One region of the Halobacillus sp. A1-3 genome, then DNA from elsewhere that is predicted to be linked to it. Evidence: predicted binding sites of a transcription regulator. Region 1 holds the regulator's gene; each other region holds the start of a gene.
What was found. The regulator Rex, encoded in region 1, represses fermentation and respiration genes when NADH is low (regulators of the CRP and FNR family bind a similar motif). The targets are predictions, from matches to a motif close to TTGTGAAATATTTCACAA.
Positions count from the first base shown of each region.

Region 2: the regulator Rex is predicted to act here: its motif matches at 1,495-1,512, upstream of nirB (nitrite reductase large subunit NirB).
Region 3: the regulator Rex is predicted to act here: its motif matches at 8,367-8,384, upstream of ACRYKC_RS01575 (L-lactate dehydrogenase).

Region 1 covers NZ_JBPCEO010000016.1:2,909-13,292, forward strand. Annotated here, with positions in the region: gene ACRYKC_RS19905 (DUF1569 domain-containing protein) at 176-625, shown strand; gene ACRYKC_RS19910 (hypothetical protein) at 1,122-1,280, opposite strand; gene groL (chaperonin GroEL) at 1,777-3,411, opposite strand; gene groES (co-chaperone GroES) at 3,473-3,757, opposite strand; gene ACRYKC_RS19925 (CPBP family intramembrane glutamic endopeptidase) at 4,060-4,770, shown strand; gene ACRYKC_RS19930 (YdiK family protein) at 4,772-4,972, shown strand; gene ACRYKC_RS19935 (MDR family MFS transporter) at 5,049-6,470, opposite strand; gene ACRYKC_RS19940 (SDR family oxidoreductase) at 6,734-7,555, shown strand; gene ACRYKC_RS19945 (redox-sensing transcriptional repressor Rex) at 7,602-8,249, opposite strand; gene moaC (cyclic pyranopterin monophosphate synthase MoaC) at 8,265-8,750, opposite strand; gene ACRYKC_RS19955 (ABC-F family ATP-binding cassette domain-containing protein) at 8,917-10,384, shown strand, end outside.
Region 2 covers NZ_JBPCEO010000005.1:163,350-173,733, forward strand. Annotated here, with positions in the region: gene nasC (assimilatory nitrate reductase catalytic subunit NasC) at 1-1,412, shown strand, start outside; gene nirB (nitrite reductase large subunit NirB) at 1,545-3,956, shown strand; gene nirD (nitrite reductase small subunit NirD) at 3,975-4,298, shown strand; gene cobA (uroporphyrinogen-III C-methyltransferase) at 4,353-5,135, shown strand; gene ACRYKC_RS10805 (sirohydrochlorin chelatase) at 5,151-5,894, shown strand; gene ACRYKC_RS10810 (DUF4396 domain-containing protein) at 6,895-7,551, opposite strand; gene ACRYKC_RS10815 (metal-sensing transcriptional repressor) at 7,702-8,019, shown strand; gene ACRYKC_RS10820 (heavy metal translocating P-type ATPase) at 8,032-10,384, shown strand, end outside.
Region 3 covers NZ_JBPCEO010000001.1:328,575-338,958, forward strand. Annotated here, with positions in the region: gene ACRYKC_RS01540 (Zn-dependent hydrolase) at 1-145, shown strand, start outside; gene ACRYKC_RS01545 (tetratricopeptide repeat protein) at 226-1,494, opposite strand; gene codB (cytosine permease) at 1,863-3,119, shown strand; gene codA (cytosine deaminase) at 3,116-4,363, shown strand; gene ACRYKC_RS01560 (hypothetical protein) at 4,508-5,023, shown strand; gene ACRYKC_RS01565 (hypothetical protein) at 5,107-5,349, shown strand; gene ACRYKC_RS01570 (L-lactate permease) at 5,712-7,337, opposite strand; gene ACRYKC_RS01575 (L-lactate dehydrogenase) at 7,366-8,331, opposite strand; gene ACRYKC_RS01580 (hypothetical protein) at 8,620-8,826, shown strand; gene ACRYKC_RS01585 (DUF4352 domain-containing protein) at 8,870-9,610, opposite strand; gene ACRYKC_RS01590 (alkaline phosphatase) at 9,671-10,384, opposite strand, start outside.

The DNA of each region.
Region 1 (10,384 bases):
TGCGCTATATTAAGGATAAGACCCCTAATCTGGAAGACTTGATTCCGAGATATCTTGAAGCAGATTTTAACCTAAAGCACCCGTTAAAAGGATTAAATAACGTTGACGTTGAATTACATATTAAATAATCAAGAGCATTTTTTGTTTAAAATAAAATAACTAAAGGAGTATTCTAATGAATAATATTTTTGAGATAACGTGCACAGATGAAATATTAAATCGTATCGAAAACTTAAATATAGATTCACAACCAAAATGGGGAAAAATGAATGTCTCTCAAATGTTAGCTCATTGCTCATCTTTCCAAGATATCGCAATGGGATATACTTTCCCCCAAAGAGGTTGGTTAGGGTTATTAGTAGGTAGATTTGCAAAACCCATCTTTTATAATGACAAACCTTTAGACCCCAATATGTCGACTATTCCAACCATATTAATTACAAGTGAAAGAAATTTTGAAATAGAAAGAGAAAAACTGAAACAAAAAATTATAATATTTCAAAAGAATGGACCAGAGTCATGTACAGATCATCCACATCCTTTTTTCGGAAAACTTACTTCCGAACAATGGGGAAAAGGAATCTACAAGCATCTTGACCACCATTTACAACAATTTGGTGTTTAGTGGCAGGAGTTTAAATATACCGTACCATCTTAAAGTAATCTGCTTTGTTAGTTAATAGCTCAATGCCCTGATATTCCTTGAGCTTATGTAATAAAGGGCTAAGGCTCTATTGAACAATTGCCACCTATTGCTGAAGACTCAATTTCGAGATAAACCAAATGGGAAGAACTCTTTTTCCTCTAATAACAATTCAGGCTTGATTTTTGTCGAACAAGTATTTAAAACTTTCCAATAGCACTTCGGGAATTTCAACTTGAGCATAGTCCTTCACTAAACGAAGTCCCTTTATTTCAAGGAAGGTATCCCTCTCACGGAATTTGCAATAAAGAAATGGCCGGTCCATTTTTTCCAAGCTGGTTCACCTCGAATTACTATCTTTTCTTTAACTTCCCTTTTAAGGTCAATAGGTCAATTGTTCATAACACTTTCCCCTTATATCAATTTCTTTAATAGTTTTGTTAGCATGAAAAAGCACCCCGTTATGGGATGCCATAATTTAGTAAAGTTGTTTGCTTAGGGCTTCAATCTGTTCACATGTTTGTTGCATCTTTTCATTAACCCACGCAGGATACGTTTCTTCATCCCCGCTCTTAATTTTCGAAAGGGTTTCCAAGTAAACAATAAGATAATCAAGCTTTGATGATGGGTGCTGCATTCCATCACCTCCCTCCTATCGAACTAATTCGACAGAAAGGATTTATTCCCTTCATAACAAAACACGTGCAAGGGTAACTACTCATTTATGGATCCTTCATAAATCGTGTCAAACTTATAGGGATAAGTATCGAAAGCTGGAAAGGAGTGCCTGAAGGAGGCAGCTTCCGGTAGTTTCAACTGGAGTGAATTTCTATTATATAATTTTGTAAAGGTTACAACTTTTAAGATACCCCTCAATATCTCGAAACTGAGTCTTCCACAATCCTGACCTATACTTGAAGACTCAGTTTTGAGATTAATTGTCTTGAATCACCATTAATTTCAAAAAATCACCCTTTCCCACATGCATTTTTTCAATTTATGAATAAAAGAAAAGCCTCCCAAAAGTTTATGAACTCTTGAGAGACCTCAATATTTTGTAAACAATTTTAAAAACCAGTCATAATCCAGTCAAATTGTTCTTAAACCCTATGTTGAAAGGGTTTTGGGGGCTATCACATCATGCCGCCCATTCCGCCCATGCCGCCCATATCAGGCATGCCGCCGCCAGAACCTTCTTCTTCAGGAAGATCAGCGACTACAGCTTCAGTTGTTAAGAACATAGCTGCTACGGAAGCTGCGTTTTGAAGTGCGGAACGAGTAACTTTTGTTGGGTCAACGATACCGCTGTCGACCATGTTTACCCACTCGCCAGTTGCTGCGTTAAATCCTACACCGACTTCTTCGCCTTTCAGACGCTCTACGATGATGGATCCTTCAAGACCAGCGTTGTGAACGATTTGGCGAACTGGCTCTTCTAGTGCGCGAAGCACGATGGAAGCACCTGTTGCTTCGTCGTCAGAAAGCCCAAGAGATTCAACAGCATGCAGAATGTTAACTAGAGCTGTACCACCACCAGCGACGATACCTTCTTCTACCGCTGCTCGAGTAGAGTTCAGGGCGTCTTCGATGCGTAGTTTACGCTCTTTCAATTCTGTTTCTGTTGCTGCGCCGACTTTAATGACAGCTACGCCACCTGAAAGTTTTGCAAGGCGCTCTTGTAATTTCTCTTTGTCGAATTCAGAAGTTGTTTCTTCTGCTTGTGCACGAATCTGAGCTACGCGGGAAGCGATTTGATCAGGTTGTCCGGCACCTTCAACAATTGTAGTGTTTTCTTTTGTAATAACCGCTTTAGACGCGCGTCCAAGCTGATCGATTGTAGCATTCTTCAATTCAAGACCAAGGTCTTCTGTGATCACTTGACCACCAGTTAGTGTCGCAATGTCTTCAAGCATTGCTTTACGACGGTCACCGAATCCTGGAGCTTTAACCGCTACAGCATTGAATGTACCGCGTAGTTTGTTCACAACTAGTGTTGCAAGTGCTTCGCCTTCTACGTCTTCAGAGATAAGAAGTAGAGGTTTAGATTGTTGTACTACTTGTTCAAGGACAGGAAGAACTTCCTGGATGTTGTTGATCTTCTTGTCAGTGATTAGGATGTACGGATCTTCAAGAACCGCTTCCATTTTATCCTGGTCAGTAACCATGTAAGGTGAAGCATATCCGCGGTCGAACTGCATTCCTTCAACCACTTCTAGTTCAGTGTTGAATCCTTTAGATTCTTCGATTGTGATAACGCCGTCGTTTCCAACGCGCTCCATCGCTTCAGCGATAAGCTGTCCAACTTCATTATCAGAAGCAGAGATGGAAGCTACCTGTGAAATAGACTCACGGCCTTCGATTGGTTTAGAGATTTTACGTAGTTCTTCAGTCGCTACTTCAGTCGCTTTTTCGATTCCGCGACGAATGCCAACTGGGTTCGCACCAGATGTTACGTTTTTAAGCCCTTCACGGATCATCGCTTGTGCAAGAACCGTCGCTGTTGTTGTACCGTCACCTGCTACGTCGTTTGTTTTAGACGCAACTTCAGATACAAGCTGAGCACCCATGTTTTCGAAGTGATCTTCAAGCTCGATTTCTTTTGCGATGGTTACACCATCATTTGTAATTAGTGGAGAACCGAATTTTTTATCTAGAACGACGTTACGTCCTTTTGGTCCTAGTGTTACTTTTACTGCATTTGCTAATGTATCGACACCACGAAGCATCGCGCGGCGTGCGTCTTCACTAAACTTAATTTCTTTAGCCATTAAAAATGCCCTCCTTATTAATATCGTATCGATTCATTTATAAGTATTTTTTGGTAGAGGCTTATTGAATGACAGCCAACACATCTGATTCACGAAGAATCAAGTATTCGTTGCCTTCATATTTAACTTCTGTACCAGCGAACTTAGAGTAGATGACGCGGTCGCCTTGTGCGACTTCCAAAGCAACTTTCTCACCGTTGTCTGTCACGCGGCCAGTACCTACTGCAACAACTTTACCTTCCTGAGGCTTTTCTTTCGCAGAATCAGGTAGTACAATTCCGCTCGCAGTAGTCTGCTCTTCTTCAACTAGTTCAATAACAATACGATCACCAAGTGGCTTTAACAATTAGGACACCCTCCTTGATAAGGTTAGTTTCAATTTTTTTGTCGTTTATTAGCACTCGTTGTTACTGAGTGCTAACACAATTCTTATCATAATCAATTCACTTTCGTTTTTCAAGTAGAAAACTGTTAATTTCCGTACTATTTTTTCGACAAAAAATTTGCATCAGACCGTTACGCTTACTAGTGGTTTTAAAACTATGATAAAATACATAAAGTATCCTTAATAAATGAGTTTATCCTGCGGAATGGGACAGTCTCCTTCCGCAGATTTTGTATCTACCTATATAGAAGGACGTGAGTGTTTTGCCTAAGCGTTACTGGTATATCATCATGACATATGTAATCACGCAGCTTTCCGCGCTCATCGGTGTCCCGATTGCGAAAGAATTCGGATTAAGTAATTTCGATGCCATCGCTGTCTGGTCTGTGCTCAGTTTTACCATTGCAACCATTATCATTTTACTTTTGCTTAAACCTGACATAAAGGAAGCCTCGATGAGCCGTGACGCTTCTGGAGCCGGCGGTGTTATCCTCTGGTCCATTGCCGGTGTATTTCTTGCCTTATTCGCCCAGGGGCTTGCGGCTGCGATCGAATCGAACGTGTTCGGAATCCCACCGGGGTCAGAAAATACGATGGGGTTAATGGAGATTGCGCGTGAGTCGCCGCTCTTCATTCTGCTACCGGTCGTATTTGCTCCTATTACAGAGGAAATTATTTTCCGTAAGGTCATTTTCGGTTCGATTTATAAGCGAACCAACTTCTGGATCGCGGTGCTTTTTTCCGCACTTATCTTCGGTGCGTTCCACTTTGACTTTAAGCACATGTTAGTTTACTTCTCCATGGGAGTGGTATTCGCCTTCCTATATGTCAAAACTAAACGAATTATTACACCAATCGTGGCGCACATGGCGATGAACTCGTTTGTTGTCGTGACGCAGTACTTTCTAGATGAAGAGGATATTCGACGGATGCAGGAACAATTGGAGACCATTTTTATTGGAGGCATTTTGTAATATGAGAACTTCCCCCCTATTTATGGCGTTTCTCTACTTCGGGATGGGCATTGCATTTACGTACATTGCCGCCCAGGCTGTAGAAGACACGATATGGAACGCTATTACGATCCTGTTGTCAATCATTGCAACCTTCAACATTGCTGTTGCGATCCGTCTTGTCAATCTTCAGCGCCGCATTCAGAAATCTAAAGACAAATAAAAGCTCCATTGCCTTGGTCTTTCGAGGCAATGGAGCTTAATTATAGAAACGCAGGAGCTGCCTCCTGCGTTTTTGTTTATGCTTCTTTTTCAATTCCTTCTTCCTCATCATCCTGCACACCTTTTAAGATGAATGAGAAAGGCAAAGCAATCACCAAGACGATCGCTGACACGAGAAATGCTTCATTTAATGTTTGCAGCGTTGCCGCCTGCATATCGATGTCAGGAGCAGCAGATACTTGAGCCCGTCTAACTTCATAATAAATCGAGAAAAAGACGATCCCGAGTGATGAAGAAATCTGGCGGATGATGTTATTCATCGCAGATCCCTGCGCAACTAAGTGTTCTGGAATAGCATTCATTCCGGACGTTGTCGCCGGCATGTTCCCCATTCCCATACCAAGCCCGCGAATGGTGTTTAACAATAAAATCAGCCAATATGGCGTTGATAAATTTAAGAAACTTAACCCTAGCGTCGCCGCTGCCATAATTGTAAGGCCAGGCGGCACAACGTACTTCGGTCCTTTTTTATCAAGGATCCTTCCGCCAATTGACATGAAGATCCCACTCGCTGCGGCAGCAGGCAAGAATAGCAGTCCTGTCATTACTTCATTTAGCCCATACACATTTTGAATCAGTAATGGCAGCAGGAAAATTCCTGAAAACAAACCGATCGATGCCGCTGAAGTTACAACGATAGAAACTGAATATGTTGGTACCTTAAATACGGATAAGTTCAATAACGGATCGTCCTGACGGTTTTCGTACCTTACAAAAAGGATAAGTGCCAATATACCGCCAATAATCAGCAGCAGGTTCAGCGTATCAAACAGGCTGTCCACATTTCGGCCTCGTCCTAAAGCAAACAGCACCGCTCCAATACCCGAAGTTACAATAATAAAACCAATCAGATCGAATTTTTTATTCGGGTCCGTTTCAGTAGGCTCCAGGAATTTCGTAGATAAAATAAGACCGGTGAGTCCGAACGGAATATTAAAGGCAAACAGCCACGGCCAGTCAAAATACTGTATCAAAAACCCGCCGATCGTCGGTCCTACAGCGGGAGCGACCATTGCCGCAACGCCGTACACTCCAACCGCTAACCCACGTTCATAGCGCGGGAATGAATTGAAAATCAGAGCCATCGCAATCGGCATCATCAACCCTCCGGCCATTCCTTGAACGGCACGAGAAAGGATGACCATGCCTAAGGATCCTGAAAAGAAGCCCATAATGGATCCCACGATGAAAATAGTCAATCCAGCTAAATAAACCTTTTTCTTGCCGAACCGATCGCCAAAATAACCGGTGAGCGGCATCGTCATTCCCATTGACACCATGAAGATCGTCAAGATCCAGCCGACAGCTACTGCGTTTGAATCAAAGATTTCAATGAAGCGCGGCAAGATTGGATTCAGCATACTATTATTTAAAATGACGGTGAACGTTCCGAAAAGCACGGAAACGACGACCAGCCATTTATTCGGTAATTTGCTCATGGATCATCCCTCACTTTCCTTCGATACACGAACTATTGTTTACTATACCACCACTGTTTTGGATTAACCATCATCCTGCCCATTCTATTCGATCTTTTTTTACTTTTTTCGCGTCCATTTTCATACCATTGAAATGATTGGAATGGAAAGGGTTTCCTCAAGCTTAAACCTCTATTGTAACCGTTTAACTTACCTTCCACATGTTTACACGCACTCCTAATGCGGGTACTCCACATACGAACACTCAAGGAGGTCGTTTTATAATGGGACGATTAGATAATAAAGTGGCTGTCGTCACAGGATCCGCTACAGGGATCGGTGCAGCTACAGTGAAACTATATGCAAAAGAAGGCGCAACGGTCGTCTGCGCTGATGTCAATGAAGAAGACGTAAAGCAGACGGTTGATGAAGTGATAAAAGATGGTGGAAAAGCAGAGTTTTGTTCTTTAGATGTTTCCAATGAAGATAGTGTTTCCGAATTTGCGGATTACCTCAAAGATAAATACGGCAAGGTTGATGTCTTATTCAACAACGCAGGCATCGATGAAGAAGGGGGAAAAGTGCACGAGTACCCGGTAGACCTTTTTGACCGGATCATTGCCGTCGATTTGCGCGGCACTTTTTTAACAAGTAAGTTCCTTCTCCCATTAATGATGGAACAAGGAGGTTCGATCATTAATACGTCTTCAATGTCTGGACGCGCAGCTGACTTGGATCGCTCCGGCTACAATGCGGCCAAAGGCGGCATCACCAATTTTACAAAAGCCATGGCGATTGATTATGCACGTGAAGGCATACGCGTGAATTCTATTGCACCAGGAACTATTGAGACGCCGCTTGTTGATGAGCTGGCGGGGACGAAGGAACAAAAAGAAGGACAGGAGTTCCGCGAGGCGCAAAAGTGGGTGACTCCAATGGGACGCTTAGGAAGTCCTGAGGAAGTTGCTAATGTTGCTCTTTTCTTAGCTTCTGATGAAAGTTCCTATGTTACAGGGGAAGACATTGCTGTCGACGGAGGCATCATGGCTTATACATGGCCAGGTAAAATGCTGATCGATAAAAGCTGGAAAGAGAATACGAAGTAAGAATAAAAGAAAGAGGATGCCGCTTCATAACAGCATCCTCTTTCTTTTATTCTTCTATTTCATCTAATGGGTAATGCTTCAAGAAATAGACGAGTGCCTGAAGCTCTATGGCCAGGTCGATGTGATGTACACGTACGTTCGACGGGACAGAAATACGAGCCGGTGTAAAATTTAAAATCCCCGAAATCCCCGCTTCCACCAGGCGATCGGCAATGCCCTGTGCTTCTGATGCGGGTACCGTAAGAATCGCTACCGTCAGCTCCCCCATCTTCTCTTCCAGATCATCGATGTGCTCGACACGTACTCCGCCAACTTCTGTGCCGACGCGCTCACGGCTGGCATCAAACGCAATTTCAATTTTTGTATTATTGTTTTTCGTGAAATTATAGTTTAAGAACGCTGTTCCCAGGTTTCCGACACCGATTAATGCGACACTTGTCGTCTCATCTTGATCGAGCGTCTTTCTGAAAAAGGACAGCAAATATTCAACATTGTAGCCATAGCCTTTTTTTCCGAGGGCTCCAAAGTAGGAAAAGTCTCTGCGAATCGTCGCAGAATCGACTTTGACCGCATCACTCAATTCTTTTGATGATACACGCAGTTTTCCCTGGCTGTGCAAATTGTTCAGAAAGCGATAGTACAATGGCAATCGCTTCGCTGTTGCTTGAGGTATTTTTGTATGTTCCAAATCCATGGATTTCTGCCTCCTTTACCGATCGACCCGTTGGTAATCCCCATTTTTACCTCCCGTTTTTTCTAAAAGGTAAGTCGGACCGATGACCATTCCTTTATCCAGCGCTTTACACATATCATAGACGGTGAGAGCCGTAGCAGAAGCCGCCGTTAGCGCTTCCATTTCCACCCCTGTGCTTCCCTTAGTCTTCACTTCTACCTCGATGTGTAACGTATAAGCTTCATCTGCTTCCCAACTAAACGATACGTCAATACCTTTTAGCGATAGCGGGTGACACATAGGAATCCAGTCAGATGTCTTTTTGGCTGCCATAATACCAGCTACCTGTGCAACGGCAAGCACATCACCTTTAGCCATCTCTTTATTGGTCACTTTATAATAGATCTCTTCATTCACTTGGACACTTGTGTGGGCCACAGCTGTACGCACCGTTTCCCCTTTTTCAGAGATATCCACCATTCGGGCACGGCCTTGTTCGTTAAAATGTGTAAACTCTGACATGAAACGTCTCCTCTTTACGGTTTTCACAAACTTCCTGATTGCTACACTACTCTTATTCTACCAAAAAATCAAACGTTAGTCGTTAAAGATTTCACAAACTTTGAAGCCATTGTCTTGCTAGAAGAATCCGATATAAGATACACTTATTTCATTGAGGTGAAACGACATGATTCTCATGCAACTGAATCAATTGACGAAGCGTTTTGGTGCTGAGTTGATTTTATCGAATATTAAATTAGAAGTACAAATGAATGATCGGATTGCCATTGTCGGACGTAATGGCGCTGGGAAATCGACGTTACTTAAAATGATGGCCGGGGAAATGAGTCATGATTCCGGTGACATTTTTAAACCAAAAGAAACAACGGTCGGTTATCTCGCACAAAATACAGGCCTTCAATCTGAAGAGACGATTTGGAATGAGATGGAGAACGTGTTTACCCATCTAAAAAACTTGGAAAAAGAACTGCGGGCTATGGAAACTAAGATGGCGGACCCTAATTTGCTTGAAGATAGAGACAGGTACCAGCAATTGCTCACCGAGTACGACCGTAAGCAGGAATATTTTAAAACAGCTGGCGGTTATCAATACGAAACGGACATCAAAGCTGTCCTGAATGGTCTTAATTTCAAGGATTTCGATTGGAATACTCCAATCACATCTCTCAGTGGCGGTCAAAAAACACGGCTTGCGCTAGGTAAGCTGCTTTTGACTAAACCTGACGTCTTGATTTTGGACGAGCCAACTAACCACCTGGATATCGACACGCTCTCCTGGCTTGAAGGATACTTGCAAGGATACGCAGGGGCTGTCGTTATCGTCTCCCACGATCGTTATTTCCTCGACAAAATCGTGAATACCGTTTACGAAATCGCTTTTCAATCTTCGAAAAAATACCACGGCAACTACAGTGATTATTTGAAGAAGAAAGAAGCCGATTTTGAAATCGAGATGAAACGGTTCGAGAAACAACAAGAAGAAATCAAACGGATGGAAGACTTTATCCAGAAAAACATCGTCCGTGCCACAACTAGTAAGCGGGCCCAAAGCCGTAGGAAACAGCTAGAAAAAATGGAGCGCGTCGATAAACCGAAAGACGACAACTTGTCTGCGAAATTCAGTTTTCAAGTAGCCAAAAGAAGCGGCAATGATGTGTTGAGATTGCGTGATTACGGCTTCCGTTATGAACCCGATTCACCTTACTTGTTCGATAATCTCTCCCTCGATGTTACCCGTGGGGATTCCATTGCGCTTGTAGGACCGAATGGAGTCGGTAAAACCACGTTATTGAAGACGCTTATTGGAGAACTCGAAGCCTCCAAAGGAGAAAAAATGATCGGGACCAACGTACAAATTGGTTATTATGATCAGGAACAAACGAAACTGAACTCTAAGAAAACCGTCCTTCAAGAACTTTGGGACGACTATCCGATGAAAAATGAGAAAGATATTCGTACGATATTAGGCAACTTCCTGTTCTCTGGTGAAGATGTTTTGAAACCAGTATCTGCTTTGAGCGGAGGCGAAAAAGCTCGCTTGTCACTTGCGAAGCTGATGATGCAGGAAGCGAATTTCTTAATTTTGGACGAACCGACCAACCATCTGGACTTAGATAGTAAGGAAGTGTTGGAAG
Region 2 (10,384 bases), on a different contig from region 1:
CCAATGGCCTCCTTAAAATCATTATTGAGAATCATTTAATAGATAGAGAATTTATTAAACAACGTGTAAGTGGATTTGATGATGTTGCTCGCCACCTTTCTGCTATTAGCTTAGAGGATGTGACAGAATACACTGGAATTTCAAAAGAAGATCTGTATCAGGCTGCCAGAACTTTTGGCCAAGAAGAGTCAGGGATGATATTTACGGCTAGAGGAATCGAGCAGCAAACGGACGGAACGGCTGCGGTGCGTGGTTTTTTAAACATTCTTTTGGCTACAGGAAAGATAGGAAAGCCTTATTCAGGATATGGAGCTGTTACTGGTCAGGGAAATGGGCAAGGAGCAAGGGAACATGGTCAGAAGGCTGATCAACTTCCAGGTTATCGCTCGATTGAAAATAAAGAAGACCGCAAGTATGTGGCAGAGGTATGGGGGATCAATGAAAATGACCTGCCTGGTAAAGGAGTCTCTGCCTATGAAATGTTCGAAAAGATGAACGAGGGAACTATAACTGCCATGTTCCTAATGTGTTCTAATCCTGTTGCTTCAAATCCTAATGCGAATTTTGTAAAGAGGGCAATAAAGAAACTTAAGTTCTTTGTAGCTGTCGATCTATTTATTTCTGAGTCAGCTGAATTGGCTGATTTAATACTTCCTGCGTCCTCTTATTTAGAGGACCAGGGGACAATGACTAATATTGAAGGCCGGGTGACGTTGAGGGAGGCAAGTCGACCTGTCCCGGGAAAGGTGAAGCATGATTGGCAAATCATTTGTGACATTGCGAAGGTGCTTGGCAAAGAGGAATATTTCTCTTTTGCTAATGCGGAAGAGATCTTTAATGAGTTAAGGTTGGCAAGTAAAGGAGGCATTGCAGACTATTATGGGATCACATATAACAAATTAAGAAATCTAAACGGCGTTTTATGGCCTTGTCCTGATTTAGAACATGAGGGAACGGAAAGATTGTTCCAACATTCATTTGCTCATGCAGATGGGAAAGCCAAAATGAAAATTATATCTAATAAAGCTCAAGTTCATAAAGATGAAGTAAGTGACATGTTTCCGCTCATATTAACCACTGGGCGAGTAATGTCACATTATCTAACAGGAGAACAGACGAGGAGAAGTTCGTCTTTGGCAGCGAGGGAGATAGAATCATGTATGGAGATTCACCCTGCAACAGGAGAAAGATATGGGGTGAAAGACATGACGCTCGTTAAGGTTGAATCATCACAAGGGCAAATGGTTGTCAGAAGCAAATGGAGCAACAAAGTTAGTAAGGGGACCGTATTTGTCCCTTTCCATTGGGGTGGTAAACAGAATGTCAATCAACTCATCTCTGATAAATTGGATCCAGATTGCCGTATGCCAGGCTTCAAAGTGGTTGCTGTGAAGATAAGTCCTTATATGTAAAAAAGCTTTCTAAAATAATGTGTCAGGTTTTCTGACATAAGAATTGAATGACTTAATAACTGACCATACAATGAATAGTAATAATTGAAATTATTCAAAAAATTAACACTATTTATCTGGAGGTTCTGCTACATGGCAAAGCAAAAACTAGTTCTTATTGGGAATGGTATGGCAGGAATAAGGGCGGTTGAGGAAGTTCTTAAGTTATCACCAGAAAAATTTGAAATTACTGTGTTCGGAAGTGAACCCTATCCAAATTACAATCGAATTGAATTATCTAAAGTTTTGCAGGGAGATACAAAAATTGATGATATCACACTAAACAACTGGCAATGGTACGAAGAAAACGATATCCTGCTCTATCCCGGAGAGACCGTAACTGTCATTGATAAAGATAGACAACGCATCTATACAGATAAGGATCGTCAAGTTGATTTCGATAAGTTAATCATAGCTACAGGATCTGTCCCATTTATGCTTCCGCTCCCTGGGGCAGACAAAGATGGGGTTACAGCGTTTCGGGACATTAAAGATTGTGAAAACATGATGGATTGTGCGAAGGAATATAAAAAAGCTGTGGTGATCGGCGGAGGGCTGTTAGGCTTGGAAGCGGCTCGTGGATTATTGAACCTTGGTATGAAGGTAGACGTTGTACATATAGCTGATTATTTGATGGAAAGACAACTTGATAAAACAGCAGGCAAAATGCTTCAAAGGGAGCTTGAAGATCAAGGGATGAATTTCCTACTAAAGAAGCAGTCAGCTGAAATTACAGGCCAGGAACGCGTGGAAGGACTCAAATTTAAAGATGGAGAAGAAATCGAAGCAGATTTGGTTGTAATGGCTGTCGGCATTAGACCCAACATCAGCTTAGCCAAAGAAAGTGGGATTCCTGTCAACCGTGGAATCATTGTCAATGATTATTTAGAAACCCAGGTTCCTAATATCTTTGCTGTTGGGGAGTGTGCAGAGCATAGAGAGATGGTCTATGGATTGGTGGCGCCATTGTATCAGCAAGGGAAAGAAATGGCACTCAAGATTTGCGAGTTAGAAGGAGAAGGTTACGAAGGCTCCGTCTTATCAACTCAATTGAAAGTATCAGGAGTGGATGTATTTTCTACCGGAAAAATCAATGAAGATGAGGGAACGAAATCAATTAAAGTGTTTGACGATTGGAAAGGTATTTATAAGAAAGTCCTTATTGATGATGGGAAAATTACAGGAGCTGTTCTATTTGGTGATACCAAGGATGGCAATCGTCTCTTATCTCTTATCAATAAAGGTGCTGCAATTGAAGAATACACAGATACTGACGATGCTGACGCAGCAGGAACGAATTTGGTTGCGGAAATGCCAGATGAAGAGATTATATGTGGATGTAATGGAGTGACAAAAGAAACCATTGTTGAATCCATAAACAGTCAAGGACTCTCAACTCTAGAACAAGTTAAAGGCTGTACAAATGCCTCTAGATCTTGCGGAGGATGTAAATCTTTAGTATCGGAACTCTTAGAACATACCCTGGGAGATGAATTTGATCAAAACCATAAAGAGTCAATTTGTGCTTGTACGACTCTTTCAAAAGAGGAAGTAGTCGAAGAAATTAAAGCAAAAGGACTAACTCACACAAAAGAAGTTATGAATGTTCTTGGTTGGGAGTCAGAAGAAGGATGTTCCAAGTGTAAACCTGCTTTGAACTATTACCTTGGCATGCTTAATCCTAAAGAATATCAAGATGAAAAACAATCCCGTTTTGTAAACGAACGTTTGCACGCGAACATCCAAAAGGACGGTACTTATTCAGTTGTACCTCGCATGTACGGAGGAGTAACCAATTCGAATGATTTAAGAAAGATAGCCGATGTGGCAGATAAATATAAAGTGAAATTAATCAAAGTCACGGGAGGTCAACGTTTGGATCTGCTTGGGGTACAAAAAGAAGACTTGCCACACATTTGGTCTGAATTGGACATGCCTTCCGGGTCTGCTTATGCAAAAGGATTGCGAACAGTGAAAACATGCGTTGGAGCTGACTTTTGTCGATTTGGAACTCAGGATTCTATCGGGCTGGGAGTTCGCTTGGAAAAGAAATTCGAAGGTCTAAATACCCCTCACAAAGTAAAAATGAGTGTATCTGCCTGCCCTAGAAACTGCGCAGAGGGGTCGGTCAAAGATATAGGTGTTGTCGGGCTGGATGGGGAGTTTGAAATCTATGTTGGCGGGAATGGCGGCACGCATATGAGGAAAGCAGAATTGTTATGTAAAGTGAAAACAGAGGAGGAAGTTATAGACACTTCAGCGGCGTTTTTACAATATTACAGGGAGGATGCTACTTATTTAGAGCGAACATCAGCATGGGTGGAAAGAGTCGGGCTTGATCAGATCAAATCGGTCTTATCTGATAAGAAAACGTTCATCGATTTAAACCATAGAATGAATGAAGCTTTATCTGTTCTTAAGGATCCATGGAAGGAAGCGTTGGAAGATCAGAACATACTAAAAAATCTCTATCAAAATGTAAAAGTACCTTCAGGTTCTCACTAATCTAGAGGAGTGGTGTCGATGGAAACAATGCTAAATGAAGTCTTTGTTGCAAAAGTAGAAGATTTGCCTGAAAAGATTGGGAAGACCACAGTAGTTGGCGATCTTGAGCTCGCTATATTCAAATTGGATAATGGTAAGGTTCATGTGATAGAAAATCGCTGTCCTCACAAAGGTGGTGTTTTAGCTGAAGGGTTGGTTAGCGGCGAGCATGTTTTCTGCCCGATGCATGATTGGAAGATTAGCGTCAAGGATGGGAAGGTTCAGGAACCAGATGTGGGTTGTGTTCAAACGTTTGAGGTGGCTATAAAGAACGAGGAAGTATATGTCCTATTGCCCGAGTAGTAGAAGATTGTCAGCTTACTTAGTGAAATGGATACAAATTTGAGGAGGAATGATATGTCAAAGGTGTACTTAGTTGGAGCTGGACCTGGAGATGCAGAATTGATTACAGTTAAAGCTCTGAAGTGTATTCAAAAGGCTGATGTGATTTTATATGACAGGTTAGTGAATAAAGATTTGCTGGAGGAAGCCAAATCTGATGTAGACCTAGTCTTTTGTGGGAAGCATCCAAAGTTTCATGTTTTAAAACAGGAAACGATTAACCATCTGCTAGTGAAATACGCTAAACAAGGGAAAATCGTAACACGGCTGAAGGGTGGCGATCCGTTTGTGTTTGGAAGAGGAGCTGAAGAGGCAGAAGAATTAGCCAAGCATGGAATTTCCTTTGAGGTTGTTCCGGGTATTACTTCTGGAATTGCTGCGCCTGCTTATGCTGGAATTCCAATTACTCATAGAGATATGGGAAGTTCATTTGCTGTAGTCGCTGGACATCGCTGTAAAGGAAAGCATGATGAAGTGGATTGGAAAAGTTTAGCCAAAGGTGTGGATACACTGGCCATTTACATGGGGATCAGCAACCTTCCATACATACGCGAACAACTCCTTCTGAATGACAAAAACAAGGAGACTCCTGTCGCTATCATTCAACAGGGGACCACCGAGCATCAGAGAGTTGTATCAGGAACACTTGATAACATTGTCGATGTAGTAAAAGAGTCGAGAGTTAATAACCCTGCAATGATTGTAGTAGGAGAAGTGGTGCGTTTTAGAGATCGTCTCCATCAACTAAGCTTATTATATAACGATCCAGTTCCCCAAACGGTTGTTATAGAAGCTTGATGAGGGAGGGGTAGAATGGAAGCAGTACTTTATGTTGGCCATGGAAGTCGTATGAAGGAAGCAGCGGATGAAGCCATTCATTTTATAATGAAGGCTATGAAATTAGTAGATACTCCGATCCAAGAATATTGCTTTTTGGAACTATCAAAATCTGATATTAAAGAAGGTGTTAATAAGTGTGTGCAGCGAGGAGCAACTTCTATTGCAGTTGTTCCAGTCTTATTATTAACTGCTGCTCATGCAAAAGTAGATATTCCTCATACATTAAATAAAGTCGTTAAGAGGCACCCGGATGTGAAGTTTACTTATGGGCAACCGCTCGGGGTTCAGGAAAAAATCATTGATGCTTTAATTGAAAGGATTGAAGACCGAAAAGCAATTACAAACGATATGGACATTCTGCTGGTAGGTCGTGGAAGCAGTGATAAGGAAGCAGTGCAAGATATCTGTACGATTGCAAAGCTCCTGAAAAAAAGAACTCATGTGAACAGTGTCGAGGTTTGTTTTCTGGCAGCTGCCTCCCCTCGTTTTGAGCAAAAAGTTAAGGGGGCAGCAAAGCAAGGAAAGAAAAATGTTATCATTCTTCCTTATCTATTATTCACAGGGGTTTTAATGACCTCGATTTATAAAACTGTTAACGAGCTTAATTTGTCTTCTGGACAGAGCTTTATTGTTAGTGATTATTTAGGAGATCATCCTAATCTTTATCATTTGCTAAAAGAGCGTGTGATTGAAGCAAGAAAAAATTCTGTGCTATAAGGGTAGTAATTGAATCTTGCAGCCGTCCCATAGCGGGACGGTTTTTCTCATTTATCAAATGCGCTTGGTTAAGCGCTGGGGTTCATAATTTTAGTAAAAGATTTGTTCAACTAAATGGCAGGATAGTGGAAGACTCGATTTCGAGGTGCTGTGAGCTTTCCGTTTCCCTTAGTAGAATTTGGAGGTCAGTGAAATCACTCTCTTTCCATGGGCATGTGCTAAGCCTCCTCGCGCTAAAGTTCTCCGGGGTCTCACCTATCATGTTCATCCCACAGGAGTCTCGCGGTTTCCCGGACCTCCTTACGGCTGTTAGGAGTAACGGAAACATTATTGGTACCGAAAATCTATCTGTATTCTAGAATCCGAGCCTCTTTACTCCTGTTAAATGGGCCGTTCATTACACTATAGATAGGTTGGATGGAAAACGGCGAGCCTCCCGCGGGAGAAGGACTTAGGCGAGACCCCACAGAGAGCGTAGCGAACGAGGAGGCTCGCAAGTTCCCCCGCAGGAAAGCGAGTTGTTTCCCATCCAACCTTACTCTCATTACGCAACGGCCCCGATAATAACTTGAATTCAAGTCTTCAGGAATAGGAAGAATTTTTTGAAGATGGATTGAGGGGCATCAATAAAAAGAAGTATGCTTCCGCTGCTAGGGGGTGATGGAAGCATACTTTACAAGTGGTTTTACATTGAATAAATTACTTATCAAATAAGAGAGTGTTATTAGGTTAACCTGGCAAAATAGCTTTTCCAAAGACATTCCTTATTTTGCTACCCACATCTTTACCGCAAGGACTAAAAATGAGAATACATTAACATTTTTTGTTCTTCGGATAGTTAAGACCTCCCAATTAACTGAATGTTTTGATTAATACAAGATTACCATGTGATTTACAGGCTTAAAACCTTTGTGTGAGGAAACCTTACAAGGAAAATTGAAATAAAAAAAGCTTGAGGGTGAGAATTCCTCAAGCTTTTATGAAAAGAGAAGATCTAGGATTACATCTCCTCCTTAATTCCTTTCCTAACCAAAACCCAGTTAGCTGGATAACTGGTAATAAAGCCTAAGATCATAGCGATTTGCATCATAAACCAGTATGTCGCTTCATTCGGCTTCGGCGGTTCACTGAACAGCACAAAATGGACAAGGGCCATCCATCCAAACATCCCGACTTCAAATGCAATTAAAGAGAGAGAGTCTGCTTTAATGGCTGCTTTAAAAGATCCGATTACGCCTTGTTCCTTATTCATGGGGTATATGGCGTAGAATTGAAAGATGATACCGAAGATATACGCTAAAATGAATTCAACTACATAGTGGGCGAATAGCACTGAACCTGCTATCATTAGACCTGTAAGGGCAACAATCGGAACACCGACCGCGTCACCGAAGGTACACCCAGCTGAGCAGTGGCTTGTAGATACGAATACTTTAGCCGGTCGGCCGCGGCGGTCTTCTTTTTCATTGGCTTTTGCTTTTAAACGGCCCCATTTGAAATAGGTCCAGAGAGCAATCGGGCCGAAAAACCATCCATTGATCGGCCAAACGAAATTCATAACCTTCATCATTTGAGGATGTCTGATCACATCAACTATGATGATGATAGAAGATAGCATTCCAATTCCTAATGCTATCCAAGAAATTAAAGCTAACATCCAAATCACCTCAGAATATTTTTATACTTATAACCGATACCCCCTAAATGTATTAAGTAAAACATTCAGACATATACCAATTATGTAGAGGCTGATTTGTTGACTGAAAATACCTATGCGGGGTATATTAAAATAACAGGAGGAAAAAATATGTGTGAACATACATTACCAGAGGATAGTGGCAAAAAGCCTGCAAAGCCTAGAACAGATGATGAGAAGCAAGCGGTCATGAATCGATTGAAACGAATAGAAGGTCAAGTTAGAGGGATTCAAAAGATGGTAGAAAACGATCGTTATTGTGTTGATATTCTTGTGCAAATCTCAGCGATCAATAAAGCTTTGAATAAAGTGGGGTATTCGCTATTGGAACGACACACCCACCATTGCGTCGCAGGAGCGATTAAGAAGGGGGAAGGGGAAGAAGCCATTGATGAGCTGATGAAAGTGATCCAACAATTCTCCAAGTGAGGAGGCTCAATCATGAGTGAGCAGAGAAACATAGACATTGGAATAACTGGCATGACTTGCTCGGCATGTTCGACAAGAATTGAAAAAGTTCTAAATAAAATGGACGGTGTCGAAGCGAATGTCAATTTGACAATGGAACATGCAACTGTAAAATATGACCCTGATCAAGTTGAGCCTGAAGATATTACGGCCCGTATTGAGAAACTTGGATATGGGGTGCAGAAAGAGCGGGTTGAACTCGATATTCACGGCATGACGTGTTCAGCCTGTTCTTCTCGTATACAAAAGGTGCTGAACAAAGCAAGCGGAGTTGACCAGGCAACAGTAAATTTAGCAACGGAGGCAGGAGTTGTTGAATATGACCCTAGCACAATTTCCGTCGATGACATCATTGCAAAAGTGAAAAAACTCGGATATGAAGCGGTGGTAAAAAAAGATAGAGAAGAGCAGAAAGATCATAAGGAAGAAGAAATTAATCGGAAAAAACGGCAATTATGGATTTCTGCAATTTTATCTTTACCACTCCTCTATACGATGATCGGTCATCTCCCATGGGATATTGGGATTCCAGTCCCACATCTATTTATGAATCCTTGGTTCCAATTTGTTTTAGCAACACCTGTTCAGTTTTATATAGGAGCTCCTTTTTACATGGGTGCTTACAGAGCACTTAGTAACAAGAGTGCAAATATGGATGTACTTGTTGCTTTAGGTACTTCTGCTGCTTATTTTTATAGTGTCGTAGAAGGAATCAGGTGGCAGTTAAATCCAGGTCTTGAACCTGAGCTTTATTTTGAAACAAGTGCGGTATTGATTACGCTTATTCTAGTTGGAAAGTTATTTGAAGCGTTAGCCAAAGGGAGAACGACCGCAGCGCTTACGAAGCTTCTAAGCCTTCAGGCAAAAGAAGCGACAGTCATTCGAGATGGAACAGAAGAGAAAATTCCTGTAGATCAAGTTCAGGTTGGCGATGTATTAATGGTGAAGCCTGGAGAGAAAATACCTGTAGATGGTAAGGTCATAAAGGGTTCATCCTCCGTTGATGAATCCATGATTACAGGTGAATCCATTCCTGTTGAGAAAAATGAAAATGATCCGGTCATTGGCGCCACCATCAACAAGAATGGAACCATCCAAATGAAAGCTGAGCGAGTAGGAAAAGATACAGCTCTTTCTGGTATCGTAAAGATTGTTGAAGAAGCTCAAGGTTCTAAAGCTCCTATACAGCGAACAGCTGATGTTATATCCGGAATTTTTGTCCCGATAGTTGTTGGGATAGCCGTTCTGACCTTTATCACCTGGTACTTCGTTGTATCTCCAGGCGAGTTGCCGCAAGCACTAGAGGCAGCCATTGCTGTACTGGTTATTGCATGTCCATGTGCACTTGGACTCGCTACACCGACTTCCATCATGGTTGGAACGGGAAAAGGTGCAGAACAGGGGATTCTGTATAAAGGCGGAGAGTATTTAGAAGGAACCCATCGTTTAACTACTGTGTTACTTGATAAGACGGGGACAGTTACAAAGGGTCAACCGGAAGTGACGGATTTTGTTGCTTTTGAAAATGATGAAAACTCTCTCCTTAAGGATGTCATCGCTGCCGAAAAGGCTTCAGAACATCCTTTGGCTGAAGCTATTGTTTCTTATGGAGTAGAGAAAGGTGTCGAGTCGCAAGAAGCTTCAAATTTTGAAGCGATACCTGGTTATGGCATTCAAGCAGACGTTGAAGGAAGACGTGTTCACATTGGTACACGAAAACTTATGGAACGCGAGAACCTTTCTTATGAAGAATATAATACCACTCTTTCTGATTTAGAAGAAGAAGGCAAGACGGCGATGCTCATAGCTGTAGATGGATTCATAAAGGGCTACGTAGCCGTTGCAGATACTTTGAAAGAAACGTCTAAACAAGCGATTCAAGAAATGAAAAAACTTGGTCTTGAGGTGTACATGGTCACTGGCGACAATGAGCGCACAGCTCGGGCAATCGCGTCTCAAGTAGGGATTGACGGGGTATTTTCCGAAGTCTTACCAGAAGAAAAAGCGGAAAAGGTAAAAGAATTGCAAAGCCAGGGGCATAAAGTGGCTATGGTCGGCGACGGAATCAACGATGCGCCGTCGCTCGCAACAGCTGATATCGGCATTGCCATAGGAACAGGTACTGACGTGGCCATTGAGACCGCAGATATCACCTTAATGGGCGGAGACCTCATGCATTTAAGCAAATCGATCGTGCTTAGTCGGAAAACGATGAAAAATATACGTCAAAACTTGTTCTGGGCCCTTGCTTACAATACGGCAGGTATACCAGTTGCGGCCATCGGATTATTGGCCCCGTGGGTCGCAGGTGCTGCCATGGCCTTCA
Region 3 (10,384 bases), on a different contig from region 1:
TCCGGCCGGCATGATCTTCGTTCCTAGTCATAAAGGGAAAAGTCATACTCCAGAGGAATGGACTTCTATGAGTGATTGTCTTGACGGGATATTGGTTCTTGAAAGAACGTTAGGAAAAATTTTATCGACGTATAAAGAAGATTAAAAAGAGGTTGTCGCTTGCAACCTCTTTTTCTAATAATCTTTTATATCCTATGAGATTTATAGAGATCAGTTTTTAACCTGCTACTGAATCACTATCCCCTCGCTTTTCGCCAAATCATCCGCGACAATTGCTACGCCCTCGACCTTTGTACCAGGTTCTACCTTCGGCTGGACAGATGGATTTAATGGATAGGACTTCCCATCAAATTTGAGCCGCGCAAAAAAGCTTTCCAATCCTCCGCCAGCGACATATAAAATGATATCTCTGTATCCATTCGTTTTCGTTTTGCTGATAATGACAGGATTCCTGACTAATGAGAAACGTGACAACAACTGATATTCCCCATTTTTCTGGTTAAATATAGCCCCGCTGCATCCGCCTGTACCACAGACATACGAACCTACAAGGTAGACGAACACCTCAGGATTGCCATCATCATTCAAGTCCATCGTGTTGTAAAAGTATCGGATTTTTTCCTCAGGGGGCAGCTGAAATTCTTTTTTGAGCGCTTCCTCAAGTTTTACATCCCGTTTCGCTTCTGAACAGACGTAGGTCAAAGCGGAAAAATCAATTCCGTCCTGATTTTTAAAAGGTTCATACGGGCACAGGTTTCTCTTTAGAGCCATCAATCCTTCTCTAGACGGGTAAGGATAGTCGAAGGCCAACGCGCGCTCGATCGATGCTAAAGCCTCCTGCCTTTTCCCTGTCTTGATCTGGGCATCGGCTAAATAATACCAGTAGGTCGTCGAATCCTTTCGCTGCAGAAGTCGTTGATAATAGTTCGCGACTTTTCTGAAATAGTATGGATATACATCTTCTGGGAGGACAAATTGGTTATCCTTAAAGCGGTAGACTTCTACTTTATACGCATCTCCAGTATCGTGCTTCCAAAGGGCAAGTTCGTACACACCGTCTCTTCCCTCTGCTCCCTCTACATCTTCGACCTCGATCATACTATAATACTTATTCCCTTCAACCAGATCCTTCAGTCCGTCTTCCGTCCATTCATAGATGCTTAGATCTGACCAGATCGCTCCGACCTGCCACCCAACCACCAGGTTATTTCGGCCCCTAATCTTGATTGGTGCTGCTCCGAAACTCGTGACATGATATCCCTTTCCTTTGACTGTATCCGCTACATTCCAGTCGTTTTCATAGTATTTCAAGACAACGAGATAATGTTCTCCTCTGAAATTATACACACCGACGATCTCTGCTGAGTCATCTCCATCCAAATCCACCAATCCGATGACCGGCAGGCGGTTCGGAGCTGCACCCCATTCAACGATTTTGGCCGTCGGTGGTAAAAAGCGCTGGACGGTAGTGAGAGCACCTTCCAGATTCCACATACGTCCCCCTCCTTTTCAAACTAAATATATGCGGGGGATCAGCTAATTAACGTTGCTATGAATTCTAAACCTCTAGCACAAATTAGAAACCTTATCCAAAGAAAAACAGTTGACAATCCTTCCTAATCTTTGTCATAATGTCGACAACAACATACTGGTACCTTTAATTCAGTCCCGTGAGGCTGACAAGGACAGCGCGCAGAGAGAGATCAGTGGGAAACGTACACCCTTTTAGAGGAGTGGTGTACCTTTCTCATGGATAATCGAGGCTTCTTGTCGGACAAAAACGGCAGGAAGCCTTTTTTTGTCCACGATCTTTCCCGCTCCCCGGTACCGGTGTCTTACTACAGATACTGGAGGAATGAAAAATGAAAACAAATCAACACGATTTTGCATTAACGGCTGTACCACAATCAGAACGACAAGGATTTTGGAAAATGCTGATGGTGATGATGGGACTCACCTTCTTCTCTGCAAGCATGTGGTCAGGAGGTACACTCGGTGCAGGATTAACGTTTGTTCAGTTTATAGCGGTTGTACTAATCGGTAACCTGATCCTCGGAGCTTACACAGGCGCACTTGCTTATATTTCTGCAAAAACAGGTCTTTCCACACACTTACTAAGCCGCTATGCTTTTGGTGAGAAAGGTTCTTACCTTGCCTCTTTCCTGCTTGGCGGAACACAAGTCGGCTGGTTCGGCGTTGGAGTGGTCATGTTCGCCCTTCCGGTTCAGAAAGTGACTGGCATCGATATGACCTGGCTGATCGCTGGCGCAGGAATATTGATGACTGCCACCGCATTTTTCGGAATGAAAGCATTGATGATTCTCAGCTTCATTGCTGTACCGATGATCACGATTTTAGGAAGCTTTTCTGTATTCAAAGCAACCGAAAGCATGGGCGGCCTGGAGCAGCTTTTGCAGCATGCTCCATCTGAGCAACTTGGACTTGCGGCGGCGCTAACGATCTGCATCGGATCCTTTATCAGTGCAGGCACGTTAACACCAGACTTCACGCGTTTTTCCAAAACAAAGAAATCGGCCGTCACCAGTACGGTCATTGCCTTTTTCATCGGGAATTCCCTCATGTTCCTGTTTGGTGCGATTGGAGCTATGGCGACAGGAAAAGCCGACATCTCAGAAGTAATGTTTACGCAAGGACTGATTATTCCAGCCATTCTGGTACTCGGATTAAACATCTGGACAACGAACGATAACGCGCTCTATGCATCTGGACTCGGCTTTTCAAGCATTACGAAAATCAGTAAAAACAAAGTGGTCATTTTCAACGGTATTCTCGGAACGCTGACGGCGATGTGGCTGTATAACAACTTCGTCGGCTGGTTGACGATGCTCGGCTCTGCGCTTCCGCCGATCGGAGCGATTATCTTAATCGATTACTATCTTTATAGACGGGATCAATCAGCTGCCTTTGAACAACAGTCGTTCCAACAAGTGAAATGGACAGGCATCATCGCCTGGGCAGCAGGTGTCGCGGCAGCTCAATGGGTGCCTGGCATCGCTCCCGTAAATGCCTTGATTACTTCAATTCTTGTTTATACCATCACATCCAAGTTGTCTGAACAATTCGTAGACAACAAGATGAAAGAAGGAGAAGCTGCATGATTATCAAACAAGCGAAACTGCGAGGCAAAGAAGGTCTATGGTCCATTAGAATGGATCATGGCATCATCCAGGAAATCACCCAGGAACAACGAAACGAAGAAGATTCAACTATTATTGACGCAGAAGGCTCGCTCGTCCTTCCTCCTTTCGTCGAGCCGCATATCCATCTGGATACGACTCTAACGGCAGGAGATCCGGAATGGAACAAAAGCGGAACCCTGTTTGAAGGTATTCAGCGCTGGTCAGAACGAAAAGATAAGCTCACCCATGATGACGTGAAAGAAAGAGCCAAGCAGGCGCTCGCCATGCAAATCTCAAACGGGATTCAGCATGTTCGTACCCATGTCGATGTGACGGACCCTGAACTAACGGCTTTGAAAGCTCTTATAGAGGTAAGGGAAGAAATGAGTCAGGAAGTCGACCTTCAACTCGTTGCCTTTCCTCAGGAAGGCATCCTCTCCTATCCGAATGGCAAGGAGCTGCTGGAGGAAGCCTTGAAGCTTGGGGCCGACGTCGTTGGCGCGATCCCTCACTTTGAGTTCACCCGCGAGTATGGGGTGGAATCGTTGAAAATCGCTTTTGACCTCGCTGAGAAATATGATCGATTTGTGGATGTGCACTGTGATGAAATTGATGATGAACAATCGCGGTTTGTCGAAGTGGTCGCAACAGAAGCGTTAGAAAGAGGGATGGGCGACAAAGTGACGGCAAGCCATACAACGGCGATGGGCTCTTACAATGATGCTTATACGTCCAAGCTTTTCCGCCTCTTGAAGATGTCAGGTATTCACATTATTGCAAACCCACTCGTCAACATCCATCTGCAAGGACGATTTGACAGCTATCCGAAGCGCAGAGGATTAACGCGAGTGAAGGAACTAAATGAAGCAGGCATCAACCTTGGATTTGGTCATGACGACATTTTCGATCCATGGTACCCGCTCGGAACAGGAAACATGCTTCAAGTGCTTCACATGGGACTTCATCTCTCTCACCTGATGGGATATGATCAAATCAAACAGGGCATAGATTTCATTACTGAAAACAGCTCCCGTATTTTGAACTTGAATGAAGGGTACGGTCTTGAAGCGGGACGACCAGCCAACCTCATCATTCTTGATGCGGAAGATGAATACGAAGCGGTCAGAAAGCAGGCGGCCGTTCGCTATTCGATCCGCAGGGGCAGAATTTTGGCTGAAACGAAACCGAGTGAAACAACGCTGCATTGGGATAAAAATAAATAGAATTGCAGAAAGACCGGCTTGGTGGCCGGTCTTTTTGTGTGTAAGAGTAAACTATTAAAAACCTTATCCCCTTTATGCTCGTCTCATACTATAAAGGGGCTTTTAATAAATTACCAGACTATTTATTTAGGGAGGAGTTTAATAGTGATAAAAGCAGCAGCGATCCTTTTTCCGTTCTTTCTCTTTATTTCCACTCCATCTTCCTTCGCTTTCCCAGTAGACACGAACCTATCACCTACAAACGAGATAAAACATTCAACCACCCAAGAGTGGATAGAAAATTATGATGCAAAACTTAAGGTTATAACTCTACAGTCTAAGGAAGTTATCGAAATTACGGAACAAAATAAAGTCGTAGAGATCATCAAGGCGATAAATGCTGCTTATGATCTCGACTCTATTATTGAAAAACAGACGAAGTTAGGTGTGCTAGAGTTCAATGACCTCCAATCCATCGATGTTTATCTTTCAGAAGATAGAGAATCCGTTTTTTTGTACATGAACGAAGATGCTAAGGTGCTTACATTAGAAGAATTTCACGAGTTATTCCACTCATCAGGAAAAGCTGAGCCTGTTCCTCCAGGGTATGATCCTAAGAGTTTTCCACCTCTGCCAAAAGGAGAAGGATTGGATTCTGAGGTTATAGAAAAGTTATATTAAACTCTCCATGATCGCTTATAGTTAGCTATAAATCTATCATTTAATCATGCACTGGAGGTAAGCTTGTGAGAAGGTTCTTACTTATGTCATTCATATGTTTAGCCATTTCCGGCTGTACGAATGACTCCGAAGAATTTGAAATAACCGGAGAAATTACTAGGATTGAGGATGAAATGATTTCAATAGGCACCAGGGAAATCATAGTCAATAATGTAACGAAATATAAGGTTGGCCAAAAAGTGAAAGCCACTTTGATTGACCATACAGCAGAGGAAGATTGGGACCCTGATGACTATGAAGTGAAAGAAATTGAGATCATTGATTAATATTATTTACTAGAATGATTAATAAATGAAAGGATGCATGTACTTGAACTTCATAGCCAACTTCATTGAGTATTGTCTTTCTAGTAAAAAAACGCTGGTGTACTCTGCTTTAAGCCAAAAAGAATATTATAGGGCCTATCAAATTTAAAATCAGCTTCTATTAAATACAGGATTGCCACAACCTCAAATATGTCGTCAGCACAAGAAGGGTCGTATAATGATTATGGAACAGAATATAAATTTTACGTAAAAAAAGAAGATGAAGGAGAAGCTTTAAAAGCCATTCATTCCAAAAACTAAAACAGCCGTTAATTGAATAAAAAACACCACCCGTATATCGATACAGGTGGTGTACATAGCTATTAAATCCCAATTAAAGATAATAAGAACGTCGTAACACAAACGATGATCAATAAGCCTAAACTGTACTTTAATGTCATCTTAAATAATGTTGACTCTTGACCCGTTTGTTTTACCGCCGCAGTGGCAATAGCGATCGATTGCGGGGAAATGAGCTTAGCCATCACGCCGCCAGCTGTATTGGCCGCAAGTAACAGGGCAGGGTTTGCCATGATTTGATTCCCTGTGACCACTTGCAGGTGGCCGAATAACGCATTGTTACTGACGACAGAACCCGTAATGAAAACACCGAGCCACCCGAGAATTGGACTAAACAGCGGAAACAGATTTCCGGTTTTCGCAAGAGCAAGTCCAATAGAAGAACTCAAACCGGCAAAGTTGGATAAGTTTGCGAAACCCATGACAAAGCATATAGTTAAGACGGGAATCCACAAATCCTGGATGGTTAGTTTCAAAGAGTCCATCCCTTGAGGCAATGTAATTGCTGAACTGAACATTCCAGTCAGGAGAACGGCCACTAAAATCGCTGTTCCCGTCGCTGAAATCAGGTCTAATTTAAAAAGGGCATCCAAAGCTACCGTATCTGGAGCGATCGGTGGTGCTTTTTGAATTTCCTGGTGTAGAAAAGGAATCGGTATAAATGCTGTCGTTTTTCCTAAAAGCCCGCCTTCATTGAAAAGAGCTTTAAATCCAGGTAAGCTCCAAACGGTTATGGTTGCCGTCAAAATATAGAATGGAGACCAGGCTTTAATGATTTCTTTGATGCTGTAAGCTTCACCCTGCTGAACTTCCGGAGCGTTTGCTTCACGGTGAATCGTTTTCGGCTGCCATTTTCTTAAGAATAGAGCTAATCCAGCCATACTTGCCAGCGCCGCAAGAATGTTCGCAAGCTCAGGTCCTAAGAATAGGATCGTGAAGATTTGTACTCCTGTATAGATACCGCTGACGACCAGCAGTGCAGGCAGTGTCTCTTTAATACCTTTTATTCCATTTAAAATGAACACAAGCAGAAACGGAATGGCGAAAGAGATCATCGGCAGAATATACGCAAGTGTCCGGGACAGTTCCATCGTTTCAAGATTTCCCATCTGGGCTCCTACAATAACTGGGATCCCAATAGCACCGAAGGCCCCAGAAGCAGCGTTAGCAATCAAGCATAAGGCCGCTGCTTTTAGCGGACGGAAGCCAAGCTCTACAAGAAGAGCAGCACTGATGGCAATCGGTACTCCAAACCCTGCAGCGCCTTCAAGGAACGCGTTGAAGCTGAATCCGATTAATAATAGTTGAAGGCGCTGATCCTGGGAGATGTTCGCGATACTGGACCGAATCACTGTGAACTTTCCCGTACGTACGGCGATTTTGTACAGCCAGACAGCCATGATAACGATGTAACCGATTGGCCACAGTCCATTGGCTACGCCGTGCAGAGAAGCAGAGACAGCTTTCGCCATCGGCATGTCAAAGAATAAAACAGATACGAGAATACTTAGGACAAGGGTGAGAAAAGCGGCTAAGATCCCCTTCATTCTGAACCGTGTCAGCGCTAAAAAGAAGAAAAAGATGGGCAAAGCCGCAATTAGCGCACTTATAAATACATTTCCAAAAGGGTCGTACTGTTGTAACCACATTGGCGATCAACTCATTTCTACGTTTAAACTATGATGTTGGCTGGTTTTCAAAATTAGCGTTTAAGATTTCTTTAAGGACTTTAGCACTGTGATCGAATTGTTTTTGTTCTTGTTCATTTAAGCTGATTTCTACGATATTTCGGATTCCTTTACGATTCACAACTGCAGGTACTCCAATATAAACGTCCTCTGTGTTGTATTCTCCATTCATATAAGCACTTACAGTCAGAATGCTATTTTCATTGTTAAGAATCGCTTTTGTTATCCGAGTCAGTCCCATGGCAATCCCATAATACGTGGCGCCTTTTTTCTCGATAATATGGTAAGCCGCATCACGCACATTTGTGAAAATCTCATCAAGATCTTCCATGTTGTATTCTTCATGACGCTGTATTAATTCAAGGATAGGTACCCCGCCGATTGTGGCATGGCTCCATACAGGTAACTCCGTATCTCCATGTTCGCCGATGATATTGGCGTGAACGTTAGAAGGAGTGACATCAAAATATTCTCCTAATAGAAAACGGAATCGGCCAGAATCAAGGATCGTTCCACTTCCGATGACGCGCTCTTTCGGTAGTCCGCTGAATTTCCAAGTGGCATAAGTGAGAATGTCTACTGGGTTTGTGGCGACTAAGAAGATGCCCTGGAATCCGCTCGCCATGACATTGTCTACAATCGTTTTAAAGATCGCCAAATTCTTTTTCACAAGATCCAGGCGAGTCTCTCCAGGTTTTTGGTTAGCCCCTGCACAAATACAAACGATGTCGGCATCTTTACAATCTTCATAGTGACCGTACCATGTTTTTGTTGGATTTGGAGCGAAGACTTTACCATGGTTCAAGTCCATGGCATCCCCCATCGCCTTATCTTCATTCAAGTCGATGATGACGAATTCTTCGGTAACGGATTGGTTCAGCATAGCAAAGGCATAGCTGCTTCCTACAGCCCCTGCTCCAATAAGTGCAACGCGGTTAACATGTTCTCTAGTCATATGAATTCCTCCTAAAGGATGGTTAGTTATTATGTTTGTGAATCATTTCACATTTATATTGTGCAATACTTCACAAATACGTTCAAGGGGTTTTGTGATATTTTTCACAATTATTCTTGTATTAATAAAAGTAAGCGATTTCTTGTTCACATTTTGTTCAAAAGTCTCTTTTGTAAATGAAAACCGTATAAGCGGGACGATGAATGTAAAGGAAATTGTTGGTGGGCTTTCGAATAGATACAAAAGGACGGTTATTTTCCAACCACTGGTCAAAAAGGAGAATTGATCATGAAACACTTTCAAAATAAGCGTTATTGGATCCTCATGCCCCCATTTTTTGTGGCGTTCATTCTTCTGTATATCTTTCTTCCTTATCCGTATAAGCTCTATTCGCCTGCTATTATGCTAGTGTTCTGGATTGTCTATTATTTGTGGATTGATATCGTGGTAAGAAAACATAAAAAGCAGAAGCGCCAAGCCTTAGATCAAGAGTAAAAAGGAGGGATAGCGGATACCCGCTCCCGCTCCATTTACAAGTTTACTCAAACGAGATCGTGTATGATTTCCCCTTCTCCACGGACTTCTCTTTTTGAAAAACATCACTCGTATAAACCGTGAACTTCTCCAGCGTGTCCTTATCGCCTTTTTCTAAAATAAAACCAAGTTGGCCTTTCCGGGCCTCACCCGGCGTATAATCTCCGTGCAGTTCTTCCAAATAAAAATCATCCTGGAACCCTTTTTTCTCCCCTGTATTCGTCTCTAAATGAGAGACAGGAGCGAAATTCACCTGCTGCTCGGAGGTGTTTTCGACCGTAACCCTGAGTTTCAAATAATTAAAACTGCTCTCTTCATGAGTAAACCCGTGGAAGAAATCGATCATGTCTGGTGATGGCTTGTAGTGCATGAATTTCGCTTCGTGGATGGTGACGTTCATCGGGCCGACATCGACCTGCTGTTCTTCTGGTGCATAGGCGAGCAGACGGATTTTTCCGTCCTGGTCCTTATGAGTTGCGCCTATTTCAGTCAGTTCACTGTCATTGGGAGCCTGCGGACTTTCAATAAATGTATCTTCAGATGTGTCACCAGTCGTCTCTTCCTTCTCTTTAGGTGTCCCCTCTTTATCTTCGGCAGCTTCTGTCTGCTCTTCAGTGGCCTGTTTCTTCTCATCCGTGGCTTCAACCTTCTCTTCTTTTTCTTCCGCCTTTTGATTCGCACCGCTCTCACTTGTACAGGCCGTCATAAGGATCACCAATAAAACCAGCCATCCGATTCTTTTCATGTCTATCCCTCCGTATGTAAACAAGGAGCCTCTGAGGATTCAGAGACTCCTTCACTTGCATTAGTCCTGGTCGTGGCCGTTTCCATGACCTTTATCATGTCCTTTGCCATTACCCTTATCGTGACCTTTCCCTTTGCGGTCTGCTTTCACAAGTTCAAATAATTTCTGTCCTGTTGCGCTGTTTTCAATGGATCCGCTAAACTCCATTTTTTCTGGACCATACGCATAGATATTTACGTCTACACCGGTATGACCGCTTGTCGTCCAGCCTGTACCCGAGCGGACATCGTAGATATGCTCAATCGCGTTATCGACTTCCCTTGTGTTGATTTCTCCTTCTTCAGGCTGCGCTGCGTCTTTAACTGATTGGATTTCTTCCTCTGTCAACTCTAGTCCGCTGTAAGAGTTGAGTACTTCTTCTACAGCTTCACCATCTGCAATTTGAGCTGCCATGTAGTCAGGCGTACGTTCTGCCGCATCTATTACATCAGGATTGAACACATATTCCGAGCCGCGTCCGATAGACAATCCGCCTGTAGAATGGTCAGCCGTTGTTACGACAATCGTGTTCTCATCTTTTTTCGCAAATTCGATTGCTTCTTTGAAGGCTTCCTCAAAATCTCTCATTTCACTCATAGCTGCAACGACGTCATTGTCGTGTCCAGCCCAGTCAATCTGGCTTCCTTCGACCATGAGGAAAAAGCCGTCCTTGTCGTCGCGTAGTTTATCTAATGCAGTTGTGGTCATTTCGCTAAGCGAAGGCGTCTCTTCACT